Regions from separate parts of the Gemmobacter sp. 24YEA27 genome, predicted to be linked through region 1. Evidence: riboswitches for the same ligand, from Rfam matches in the RefSeq annotation. Region 1 holds a riboswitch; the other holds the start of a gene.
What was found. A riboswitch is a leader RNA that binds a small molecule or an ion and turns the genes downstream of it on or off. The one in region 1 is predicted to bind cobalamin.
Positions count from the first base shown of each region.

Region 1 (5,867 bases):
GGGTGCCGGATCTGTTCGGCGCCCCGGCGCAGCGGCTTGCCGATGCCTATGTGGCGATGGGCTGCCGGCCGAGTTTCACCTGCGCACCCTATCTGCTGGAGAGCGCTCCGGCCGAAGGCGAAGCCATTGGCTGGTCGGAAAGCAATGCGGTGATCTTTGCCAATTCCGTGCTGGGCGCGCGGACGGCGAAACACCCGGATTTCCTGGACCTTTTCATCGCGATGACCGGGCGTGCGCCACTGGCCGGCGTCTGTCTGGACGAGAACCGGGCGGCGCAGCGCATCATTGACGTGGCGGCGATTCCTGACACGGATGATCTCTTCTGGCCTTTGCTGGGCTGGCTTGCGGGCCGCGCCTCGCCGGACCGGATCCCCTTGCTCAGAGGTGTGGGCGCGGCATCCCGCGAGCAGTTACAGGCACTGTGCGCGGCCTTTGGCACCACCTCGGCTGCACCGATGCTGCATGTCGAAGGGGTCACGCCCGAGGCGCATCTTATCGCACCCGATGCCGACAATGTCCGGATCACACGCAGCGATTTCGCCCGCGCCTGGGATGAGCTGAACCAGGGCGGCGAAGCGATCGACCTTGTCGCCATCGGCAGCCCTCATGCCTCGCGCGAAGAATGCCGTGCTTTCGCGAAAGCGCTGAACGGTGGGCGGGTGCAGGTTCCGACCATCATCACCGCCGGGCGCCAGATCATTGCCGATCTGGCGGGCGAGGGCACGCTCGCAACCCTCGAAGCCGCCAGTGTGCAGGTGTTGCCTGACCTCTGCTGGTGCTCGATCTCCGAGCCGGTCTTCCCGCCCGCGACCCGCACGCTGATGACCAATTCCGGCAAATATGCCCATTACGGGCCGGGGCTTTCGGGCCGGCAGATCCGCTTTGACAGTCTTGAGACCTGCGCCCGCGCTGCCCTCACCGGCCATGCTGCCAAAACCCTTCCCCCCTGGCTTTCCTGAGGCCCGATATGCGCTCGATCAAGACCATCCATGTGATTTCCGCCCATGCCGAGGGCGAGGTGGGCGATGTCATCGTGGGTGGGGTCCGCCCGCCGCCGGGTGACACGATCTGGGCCCAGTCGCGCTGGATCGCCGAAGATCAGACGCTCAGGAATTTCGTACTGAACGAGCCGCGCGGCGGCGTCTTCCGCCATGTGAACCTGCTCGTGCCGCCAAAAGACCCGCGCGCCGATGCCGCCTTTATCATCATGGAGCCCGAGGATACGCCACCGATGTCCGGCTCCAATTCGATCTGTGTCTCGACGGTCTTGCTTGATGGCGGCATCATCCCGATGGTCGAGCCGGAAACGCGCATGGTGCTGGAGGCGCCGGGCGGTCTGGTCCATGTCCGCGCCGAATGCCGCAATGGCAAGGCGGAACGGATCTTTGTCGAAAACCTGCCCTCTTTCGCCGAACGGCTGGATGCAAAGCTTGAAGTCGAGGGCATTGGCACATTGACGGTCGATACCGCCTGGGGCGGCGACAGTTTCGTCTTTGTCGATGCCAAAGCGCTCGGCTTCAGCCTGACCCCCGACGAGGCGCATGATATTGCAAAGCTCGGGGTGAAAATCTCGGATGCCGGGACGGAACAGCTCGGTTTCCGTCACCCGACAAACCCGGACTGGAGGCATTACTCCTTCTGCCTTTTCGCGGGCGAGGTCACGCGCGAGGGCAATGACCTGCGCGCCGGTGCCGCCGTGGCGATCCGGCCCGGCAAGGTTGACCGCTCGCCCACCGGGACCGCGCTTTCCGCGCGGATGGCGGTGCTGCATGCGCGTGGCCAGATGTCTGAGGCCGACCGTCTGACCACCGTCTCGCTGATCGGGTCGGAGTTTCAGGGCCGCATCCTCGGCACCACCGATCTGGCGGGCACGGCGGCGATCCGGCCGGAAATCTCGGGGCGTGGCTGGGTCACCGGCATCCATCAGCATATGCTCGACCCATCTGACCCCTGGCCCGGCGGGTATCGGCTGTCGGACACCTGGGGCGCGCGCTGATCCGCATAACGCGATGCTTTGCCATTGAAGCGGGACGGGTTTGCCCATACTCAGGGCAGGTCGGTTTCCGCAAGGAATTGAAAGGGAATCCGTCATCCGCCTTTACAGGGGGATGAACCGGAACTGCCCCCGCAACTGTAGGCGGCGAGGGTCCGCGCGACAATGCCACTGTGGGAGAGCCCATGGGAAGGCTGCGCAGACCCAGTGACCCGCCAGTCAGGAGACCTGCCGACTCCTGTAACCAACTTGACCCGGACGGGGCGTCCGGGGAGGCGAGATATGATTTTGACCCGCAGATGCGCCACCGCATCCCGTGCCGCCAGCCTGCGCCAACCGCGCCGGGCCAGCTTTGTGCGTCGCGGTTTTCACGCTCTCCATCCGCTCCATCCCCCATCCCTCACGGAGATCCCGGATGCGATATTTCCCCAATACCCGTTTCTCACTGGCCGTCTCACTGGCCGCGCTCTGCTTTGGCATGCCTGCTTTGGCCGAGACCGGCTATCCGCTCAAGCTGCAGAATTGCGGGCTTGAGCTGAGCTTTGACAAGGCGCCGGAAAGCGCTGTGACGGTCGGCCAGGCGACGAGCGAGATCCTTTACACGCTGGGGCTTGGCGACAAGGTCGCGGGCACTTCGGTCTGGTTCACCGAAGTCCTGCCGGAGTTCAGAGAGCTGAACGACGGCATCGAACGGCTGGCCGATAATGACCCTTCATTCGAAAGCGTCGTCGCCAAACGCCCGGGGATCGTGACCGTGCAATATGAATGGCATGTCGGCCCGCAAGGCATCGTCGCAACGCGCGAGCAATTCGCCGATCTCGGCATTCCGGCCTATGTCCTGCCGTCCGACTGCATCGGGAAGGACAATACCGCAGGCTCGGACGGCACCCGGCTGGAACCCTATACGATGGCGGGGATCTATCTCGGCATCGAAGAGCTGGCGACGATTTTCAACATCACCGACAAGGGCACAGAGGTGGTCGCTGACCTGAAAGCGCGCGAGGCGGCGGCGGTCGCGGCGGCGAAGGCGCTTGATCTGAAAGAGGCCTCGGCGGTGTTCTGGTTCTCGTCGGCCGAGATGGATATCGACCCCTATGTTGCCGGAAACGGCGGTGCTCCGGCCTGGATGATGGCGTCTCTGGGGCTGAAGAATGTGGTCGAAAGCCCCGAGGAATGGCCGGTCGTGTCCTGGGAAACCATCGCGCGGGCCAATCCCGATGTGATCGTGATCGCCCGCATGGATCGCCGCCGGTTCGAGGCGGATGATCATGAAAAGAAACTGGAATTCCTGAAGTCCGATCCGGTGGTAAGCCAGATGGAGGCGGTGAAGAATGGTCGCATCGTGATCATCGACGCCCATGCAATGGACCCGTCGATCCGCAATATCGCGGCGCTGGAAGAGCTGGCGGCGGCGCTGCCGGCCTTTGATCTGAAATGATCTGCCAGAGATGAAACGCCCGGTCACCCCTGTTGCGCTAGCCGCCCATGTCGCTTTGCGCGCCATGGCGGGGGTGGCTATCCTGGCGATCGCCGTTCTGACGGGGGTGATCCTTGGCGAGACGCCGCTGCCCTGGTCGACAGTCTGGGCGGCCCTGGCGAATAATCTCTGGAATGCCGGGCTGCTGGTTGACCCGATCGATCAGGGCATCATCTGGGCCTATCGGGTGCCACGCACCCTGGTCGCTGCCGGATGCGGCGCGGGGCTGGCGCTGGCAGGTGTAGTGTTGCAGGCGCTGGTCAGAAACGCGCTGGCCGATCCTTATCTGCTGGGCGTCTCGGCGGGGGCATCCACCGGGGCGGTGGCGGTGACGATCATGGGCGTCGGCGCCGGGGCCATCGGGATCTCGGGCGGGGCCTTTCTGGGGGCGGCTTTAGCCTTTGGGCTTGTTGCGGCCCTGGCCCGCGCGGCGGGCGGCGGCCCTGCACAGATGGTGCTTGCGGGCATTGCCGGATCGCAGCTTTTCAACGCGCTGACCTCTTTCTTCATCGCGAAATCGGCCAATGCCGAACAGGCGCGCGGCATTATGTTCTGGCTTTTGGGCAATCTTTCGGGCGTGCGCTGGCCCGATGTGACACTGGCGGTGCCGGTCGCGGTCGCAGGGTTTCTTGCCTGTCTCTGGCATGCGCGCGCGCTGGATGCGTTTTCCTTTGGCTCGGACGCCGCCTCATCGCTGGGGATCGCGGTGCGCCGCGTGCAGATCGTGCTGATCGGCGCGGTGACCCTGATGACCGCGACGATGGTAAGCCTTGTCGGCTCCATCGGCTTTGTCGGTCTGGTGATCCCGCATGCGGCGCGGTTCCTTGTCGGCCCGCGCCACGGCCGGCTGATCCCGGCGGCGGCCCTGACCGGGGCCGTGTTCCTGATCGCGGCCGATGTGGTCTCGCGCATGCTGATCCCGGGCCAGGTGGTGCCGATCGGGGTGGTCACCGCGCTGGTGGGCGCGCCCGGCTTCGCGCTGATCCTGATCCGGGGGAGGGTGAGCGGATGAAGATCGCGGCGCATGATCTTGGCTGGGCCGCGCGCGGGCGCCCGATTGTCGAAGGGATCACCCTGGAGGTTGCCAGTGGCGAGACGCTCGGGCTGATCGGGCCGAACGGGTCCGGGAAATCGACGCTGCTGAAGCTCTTTGCCGGGATCGCGGCGCGGGCGCGCGGCACGGTCAGCCTGGACGGCACGGCCCTGTCGCGTATGAACCGGCGCGATATTGCGCGGCGCATCGCCTTTGTTGAACAGCAGGCCCAGACGACAGAGGCGCTGCGCGTGCAGGACGCGGTAGAGCTGGGCCGCACGCCCTGGCTCTCGCCGCTGGCGCCTTTTGGTGCGCAGGATGCCGCGATCTGCGCCGAGGCGCTGGCGCGTGTCGGGATGGCAGACATGGCCACGCGGTCTTGGACCACCCTTTCGGGCGGCGAGCGTCAGCGCGTCCATATCGCCCGGGCGCTGGCGCAGCGCCCGCAGGTCATGCTGCTGGACGAGCCGACCAACCATCTTGATATCCATCATCAGCTGTCCCTGTTGCGGCTGGTCTCGGATCTGCCGGTGACGGTGGTGATCGCGCTGCATGATCTGAACCAGGCGCTCGGCTGCGACCGGCTGGCGGTGTTGGAGGGGGGCAGACTTGCCGCCCTTGGCCCGCCGCGCGAGGTGCTCAGCGCCGACCGCCTTGCCCGCATTTTCCGCGTCGGGGCCAGGACGCTGACCGACCCGACCGATGGTGTCACGCAATTCCGTTTCCACTGCCTTGAGGATCAGCCATGAAATCCGCTCTTGCCGCCCTTTTTCTGATGATCGCGACGCCCGCGCTGGCCGAAACGCATGAGGTGGAGATGTATAACCGGTCGGAAAACGGCCCGATGATCTATGAGCCATCCTATCTGAAGATCGCCCCGGGCGATTCCGTGCGCTTTATCCCGACCCAGCCGAGCCATAATGCCGCGACCATTGATGATATGATCCCCGAAGGCGCCACGCCGTTCAGATCGAAGATCAATGAGGATTTCACTGTCACCTTCGATGTGCCGGGCGCTTACGGGATCAAATGTTCGCCGCATGTGGCGATGGGGATGGTGATGCTGATCCATGTCGGCGATGTGGCGGAAACCGTATTGCCCGAGACCCTGCCGGCACGTGCACGTGAGCGGTTCGAGACGATCCTGTCCGGAATTGAGAAGTGATCAATCACGATCTCGCTGAAGAGATCCGTGACTACTGGTCGCGCCGCTCGGAAACCTTTGACCAGGCATTCGGCCATGCGATAGCGCCAGGGGCCGAGGCCGCCGCCTGGGCGCAGCCGATGCGCGATCACCTGCCGCCCGCGCCGGCGCGGGTTATGGAACTGGCCTGCGGCACCGGCGAGGTGACGCGGCTGATCCA
Region 1 is NZ_JASJPW010000002.1:451,258-457,124, forward strand. It holds gene QNO18_RS19700 (aconitase X) at 1-959, shown strand, start outside; gene QNO18_RS19705 (proline racemase family protein) at 968-1,996, shown strand; cobalamin riboswitch at 2,041-2,244, shown strand; gene QNO18_RS19710 (ABC transporter substrate-binding protein) at 2,472-3,431, shown strand; gene QNO18_RS19715 (iron ABC transporter permease) at 3,442-4,482, shown strand; gene QNO18_RS19720 (ABC transporter ATP-binding protein) at 4,479-5,252, shown strand; gene QNO18_RS19725 (pseudoazurin) at 5,249-5,668, shown strand; gene QNO18_RS19730 (class I SAM-dependent methyltransferase) at 5,665-5,867, shown strand, end outside.

Region 2 (5,867 bases), on a different contig from region 1:
GCCGCGCCGGTGATGCGCGAGAATGTCTATATCCCAGCCCTGTTCGCGCAGAAACGCCAGATCTCCGCGTGTCGATTTCGACCCGGGGATCACCACAAGATCACTATCGCCGGGGATCGCCTGACCGGGAAGGATCATCGAAACCGTCAGATCCGGCTCCAGTTTCAGCGGGTCGAGATCGTCGAAATTCGCGATGCGGCTGAGAGCCAGGCAGGCGACCTTTACCCGCCCCTTGCCCGATGGCGCCAGGTCGAGCGCATCTTCCGCCGGCAAAAGCCGGGCATCGCGAAACCAGGGCAAAACGCCAAAACCGCGCCAGCCGGTACGGTCCCCGATCAGCCGGTAGCCATCATCGAACAATGAGGGATCACCGCGAAAGCGATTGATCAGAAAGCCCGCGATCTGCGCGTTATCGCCTGCGTCCAGCACGGCCTGGGTGCCGACGATCTGCGCGATCACGCCGCCGCGGTCGATATCACCCGCCAGCACCACCGGCACGTCGGCCGCCAAGGCAAAGCCCATATTGGCGATGTCATTCCGCCTCAGATTGACCTCGGCCGGGCTGCCGGCGCCTTCGACAATCACCAGATCCGCCTGAGCCCTGAGGCGGCGGAAGCTCTCCTGCACTGCCTCGGCGATCTTCGGCTTCAGGCCAGCATAATCCTTTGCGCGCACCGAGGTCAGGCGACGCCCCTGCACCACCACTTGCGCGCCGGTATCGGTTTCAGGCTTCAGCAGGACCGGGTTCATATCGCTATGCGGCTCCACCCCGCAGGCCAGCGCCTGCAGTGCCTGGGCCCGCCCGATCTCGCCCCCGTCCACTGTGACCGCGGCATTGTTCGACATGTTTTGCGGCTTGAACGGCAGGACCGTCAGCCCCCGCCGCCGCGCCACCCGGCAAAGCCCCGCGACCAGCAGCGACTTGCCGACATTCGAGCCTGTGCCCTGGATCATCAGCGCGCGGCCAGGCGTCTGGCCAGACATCAGAACTCTACCCCGGCCTGGGCTTTAACCCCGGCGCGGAACGGGTGTTTCACCATCGCCATTTCCGTCACCAGATCGGCCAGTTCCACCAGTTCCGGCTTTGCATTGCGCCCGGTCAGCACGACATGGGTCATCGGGGGTTTCTCATCGCGCAGAAACGCCAGCACCTCGGCCAGAACAAGGTAGTCATAGCGCAGCGCGATATTGATCTCGTCCAGCAGCACCATGCGGTTCCGCTCGTCCCGGATCAGCTCTTTCGCCTTTTCCCAGGCGCGCGCCGCTGCGGCGCGGTCCCGCTCCAGATCCTGGGTCTCCCAGGTAAAGCCCTCGCCCATCGTGTGGAACTGGCAGAGACCTCCGAAATTCTTCAGGATCAGATCGCGCTCACCGGTCGACATCGCGCCTTTGATGAACTGCACCACGCCGCAGGGCATTTCATGCGCGATGCAGCGCAGGATCATCCCGAAGGCGGAGGAGCTTTTGCCCTTGCCCGGCCCGGTATGGACGATGATCAGCCCCTTCTCGCCGGTCTTTTCCGCCATCATCCGGTCGCGCGCGGCCTTGATCTTCGCCTTTTTTGCGGCGTGGCGGGCAGCATCTTCCGCAGGATTTGCGGCGGGATCGGGAGCATCGGTCATTCCTGGCCTCGCTTGACATTCGGTGGGTCTGGTGGCTTGGCTGTGGCCATCGCTGGTTCCTGCCATACAGCAGGCGAAGAGGGAATGCGACAGGCCGAAAGCCCAGACGCAGCCGCCCCCGCGACCGTGACCGGAAAGGTCGCCCAACCGCCACTGGCCACCCGGCCGGGAAGGCAGGGCGCCCGCAGGGGGATTCCCCGAAATCCGCAAGCCGGGAGACCTGCCAGCGCCGGTGCGGCCCTTCGGGGCGCGCATCATTCGTAACGGGCGGCCGGGGTGAGCCGCGGGTCTGGTGGTGCTTTTGCCCGCCACCTGTTCCCCGCGCAGCCACAGCCATGCCGGAGGGGCAAATGGCCGGAGAAACCGAGCTTGTGGTCTGTACCACATGCAGATTGCCGGGCAGCAGCCCCGAGGCCATACGCGATGGCGCGCGCCTCTCTGAGGCGCTGACCGCCAAAGGTGTGGCACATCGCCGTCAGGAATGCCTGTCTGCCTGTTCCAATGGCTGCGCCGTGGTGTTTCGCGGCCCGGGCCGCTGGACCTATGTCCAGGGCCATCTCGACCCCGATCTGCATCTGAACGACCTCGTCACCATGTATCACGCCTTTGCGGCGACGCCCGATGGCATCGTCCCCTGGCGTGCGCGGCCCGAGGTCATCCGCAAGAACACAATCGCCCGTATCCCTCCGATGGAGCTTTGACATGTCCGCAGACAAATCCCTGGAAAAAACCCCCGTCACCGTGATCACCGGCTTTCTTGGCGCCGGGAAAACCACGCTGATCCGGCACCTGCTGCAAAACCCGGGCGGGCGGCGGCTCGCTGTGCTGGTGAATGAATTTGGCGATGTCGGTGTTGATGGCGACCTGATCCGCGACTGCGCCGATGCGAATTGCCCGGAAAGCTCGATTGTCGAGCTCACCAATGGCTGCATCTGCTGCACCGTTGCCGACGAGTTCATCCCCTCGATCGAAAAGCTGATGGCGATGGAGCCGCGCCCCGATCATATCGTGATCGAAACCTCGGGCCTTGCGCTGCCGAAACCGCTGCTGAAGGCCTTCGACTGGCCGGCTTTGCGCTCTAAAATCACCATCGACGGTGTGGTGGCGGTGGCCGATGCCGAAGCGGTCGCCGCCGGCCTTTTCGCCCCGAACCCGGCACAGCCCGGCGCGGCGGAGGCCGATCACGAGACGCCGCTTTCCGAGGTCTTCGAAGATCAGATCGCCTGCGCCGATATCGTGCTTTTGTCCAAGGCCGATCTCGCGGGGGATGCCGGTATCGCAAAGGCGAAAGCCGTGATCGAGGCCGAGGCGCCGCGCCCTCTGCCGATGCTGCCTTTGACCGAAGGCGTGATCGATGCGCGTGTCGTGCTGGGGATCGGCGCGGCTGCCGAAGACAGCCTGAATGAGCGCCCCTCGCATCACGATGGCCATGATGATCACGATCATGACGATTTCGACACGATCGTGGTCGATCTGCCCGAGATCACCGACCCGGAGGCACTTGCGGCGAAAGTCTCGGCCCTGGCAGCCGCGCAGAACATCCTGCGCGTCAAAGGCCATGTGGCGGTCGAGGGCAAGCCGATGCGCCTTCTGATCCAGGCCGTCGGCCCGCGTGTGCGTCATCAGTTCGACCGGCCCTGGGGCAACCAGCCCCGCCGCTCGCAGCTTGTCGTGATCGCGGAACATGGCAATATCGACGCGGCCGCCGTTCGGGCCGCTCTGGGGGCATAAGGCGCCTGATGCACGTCCTCTTTCGCGAAAGCCACGGTCTGGAAGAGACCGATATGCCGCAGGATCTCGGGCAGACGCCCGGGGATCTTGTGGTGCTGTCGTTTTCCGACAGCGACCTCGGGGCTTTTGCGGCAGGGTGGAAGCGGGGGCGCGAGACGCTGCCCTCCCTCAGGCTGGCAAACCTGTCGCGGCTGACGCATCCGCTCTCGGTCGATACCTGGATCGGGCAGACGCTGACCGGGGCGAAAGGCGTGCTGATCCGGCTGATCGGCGGGGTGAATTACTGGGCTTACGGCGTCGAACAGGTCTCTAACATCGCCAGATCACGCGGGATCGCGCTGGCGCTCCTGCCGGCGGATGGTCGCCCCGACCCTGCACTGGATGCCGCCTCGACTTTGCCGGTGGCCACGCTGCGGCGCCTGTCCGCGCTGTGCGATACCGGCGGGGCGGTCGCGGCCCAGGGCGCGCTGGCGCAGCTCGCGCTTGCGGCGGGTCTCTATGCCGGGCCGGTGCCCGGCGCGAAATCGCTGCCGGGCTTTGGCTTCTGGCACCCGTCTGCCGGCGTGCTCCGTGACCTGCCACATGGCGAGACGCCGCTTGTCCTGATCCCCTTCTATCGTGCCTGGGCCGCCGCCGGCGACACCGCTGCCATCGACGCCCTGATCCTGGCGTTCGAAGCCGCAGGCTTTCGGGCATTTGGCGCGTTCCTTCCCAGCCTCAAGGACGAGGCCGCCGCCCGCTGGCTGCGCGAGACCCTCCCGTCGCCTGGACTGAAAGCGCTGGTCAATGCCACCGCCTTTTCCGCCCGCGCCGCCAGTGGCTCACCGCTGGAGGCCGCCGGTGTGCCGGTCTTCCAGGTGATCCACGCCACCTCCACCCGCGCCGCCTGGGAAGGGGCCGGGCGCGGCCTCTCGCCTGCCGATCTGGCCATGCATGTGGCGCTTCCCGAGGTCGATGGCCGCATCACCGCCGGCGTGATTTCGTTCAAGGACGAGGCGCCGCGCGACCCGGATCTGCAATTTTCCCGCACCAGCCACGCGCCGGACCCCGAACGTATCGGGGCCGTGGTCGCGAAGGTCAGAGCCTGGATCCGCCTCGCGTCAGAGCCCCCGGCCAGCCGCCGCATCGCGATGGTTCTCTCGACCTATCCGGGCAAATCCTGGCGCATGGCTCATGCCGTGGGCCTTGACGTTCTGGCCTCGGCCGAGGCGATGGCCGAGGACCTCTGCGCCGCCGGTTTCAGCATTCAACCCGGTGCTCCGCTTGATCAGGCGCTGCAGTCCGAGACCATCGCCTGGCCGCTTTCGGCCTATCGCGAGGCGCTCGCCCGACTGCCGGAACCCCTGAAAACCGCCATAACAGAGACGCATGGCCGCCCAGAAGACGATCCGGCGATCCAGGCCGGCGCCTTCCATTTCCAGGCGACGCGGCGCGGCAATCTTCTGATCGCCCTGCAGCCCGAACGCAGCCGCAGCCCGGATCGTGACGGCGAATATCACGATACCGGTCGCATCCCCGGCCACGCCTATACCGCTTTCTATCTCTGGCTGCGGCAGGGCACAGATGCGCTTCTCCATATCGGCGCCCATGGCACGCTCGAATGGCTGCCCGGGAAGGCGGTCGCCCTCTCCGCCGCCTGCTGGCCCGAGGCGCTGGTCGCGCCGCTTCCCGTGATCTACCCGTTCATCGTCAATGACCCGGGCGAGGCCGCTCAGGCCCGCCGCCGCATTGGAGCCGTCACGCTCGGTCATCTGACCCCGCCGCTGGCGGATGCCGCAATGCCCCCGGCGCTGGCCCGGCTTGAACGCCTGCTTGATGAATATTCCACCGCCGATGGCCTCGACCCGGCCCGCCGTGACCGGCTGATCGCCGCTATCCGTCAGGAAGCGCAAAGCGCGCATGTCGAACAGGATCTTGACATCCCGGAAACCGCCTCCCCCGCCGAGGCGATCCCCAGGATCGACCGTTTCGTCTGCGACCTGAAAGAAAGCCAGTTCGGCGAAGGCCTCCACATCTGGGCCCGCGGCACACCTTTTCATCTGTCCGAAAATATCCTCGGGGGCCACCCTTCCGGGCCCGGGGGGGCAGACAGCCCCCGGGGCCAGCCATCCGGCGATCCCGACTCGCTGACCTCCGAACGCGACAACCTCATCGCCGCGCTCAACGGCCAGCCAGTTCCGCCCGGACCCTCCGGCTCGCCCTGGCGGGGCCGCGCCGATGTGCTGCCCACGGGACGTAACCTCTATGGCACCGACCCGCGCGCTGTGCCGTCACGCGCCGCCCATGCCCAGGGCATCAGACTGGCCGAAGAACTGGTGCGCCGCCACCTCCAGGATCATGGCGATTACCCGCGCGGCCTTGTCCTCAACCTCTGGGGGTCGGCCACGATGCGCACGGCGGGCGAGGAATTCGCCATGGCGCTGCATCTCGCCGGGCTGGAGCCGATCTGGGACGAAGGCTCTGACCGCGTCACCGGTTTTGGCATCCTGCCGCTGACCCTGATGGACCGCCCCC
Region 2 is NZ_JASJPW010000001.1:573,979-579,845, reverse strand. It holds gene QNO18_RS02920 (cobyric acid synthase) at 1-984, opposite strand, end outside; gene cobO (cob(I)yrinic acid a,c-diamide adenosyltransferase) at 984-1,622, opposite strand; cobalamin riboswitch at 1,659-1,865, shown strand; gene QNO18_RS02910 (DUF1636 domain-containing protein) at 1,973-2,323, shown strand; gene cobW (cobalamin biosynthesis protein CobW) at 2,325-3,353, shown strand; gene cobN (cobaltochelatase subunit CobN) at 3,362-5,867, shown strand, end outside.
Region 2: another riboswitch for cobalamin. It lies ahead of QNO18_RS02910 (DUF1636 domain-containing protein); the one in region 1 lies ahead of QNO18_RS19710 (ABC transporter substrate-binding protein).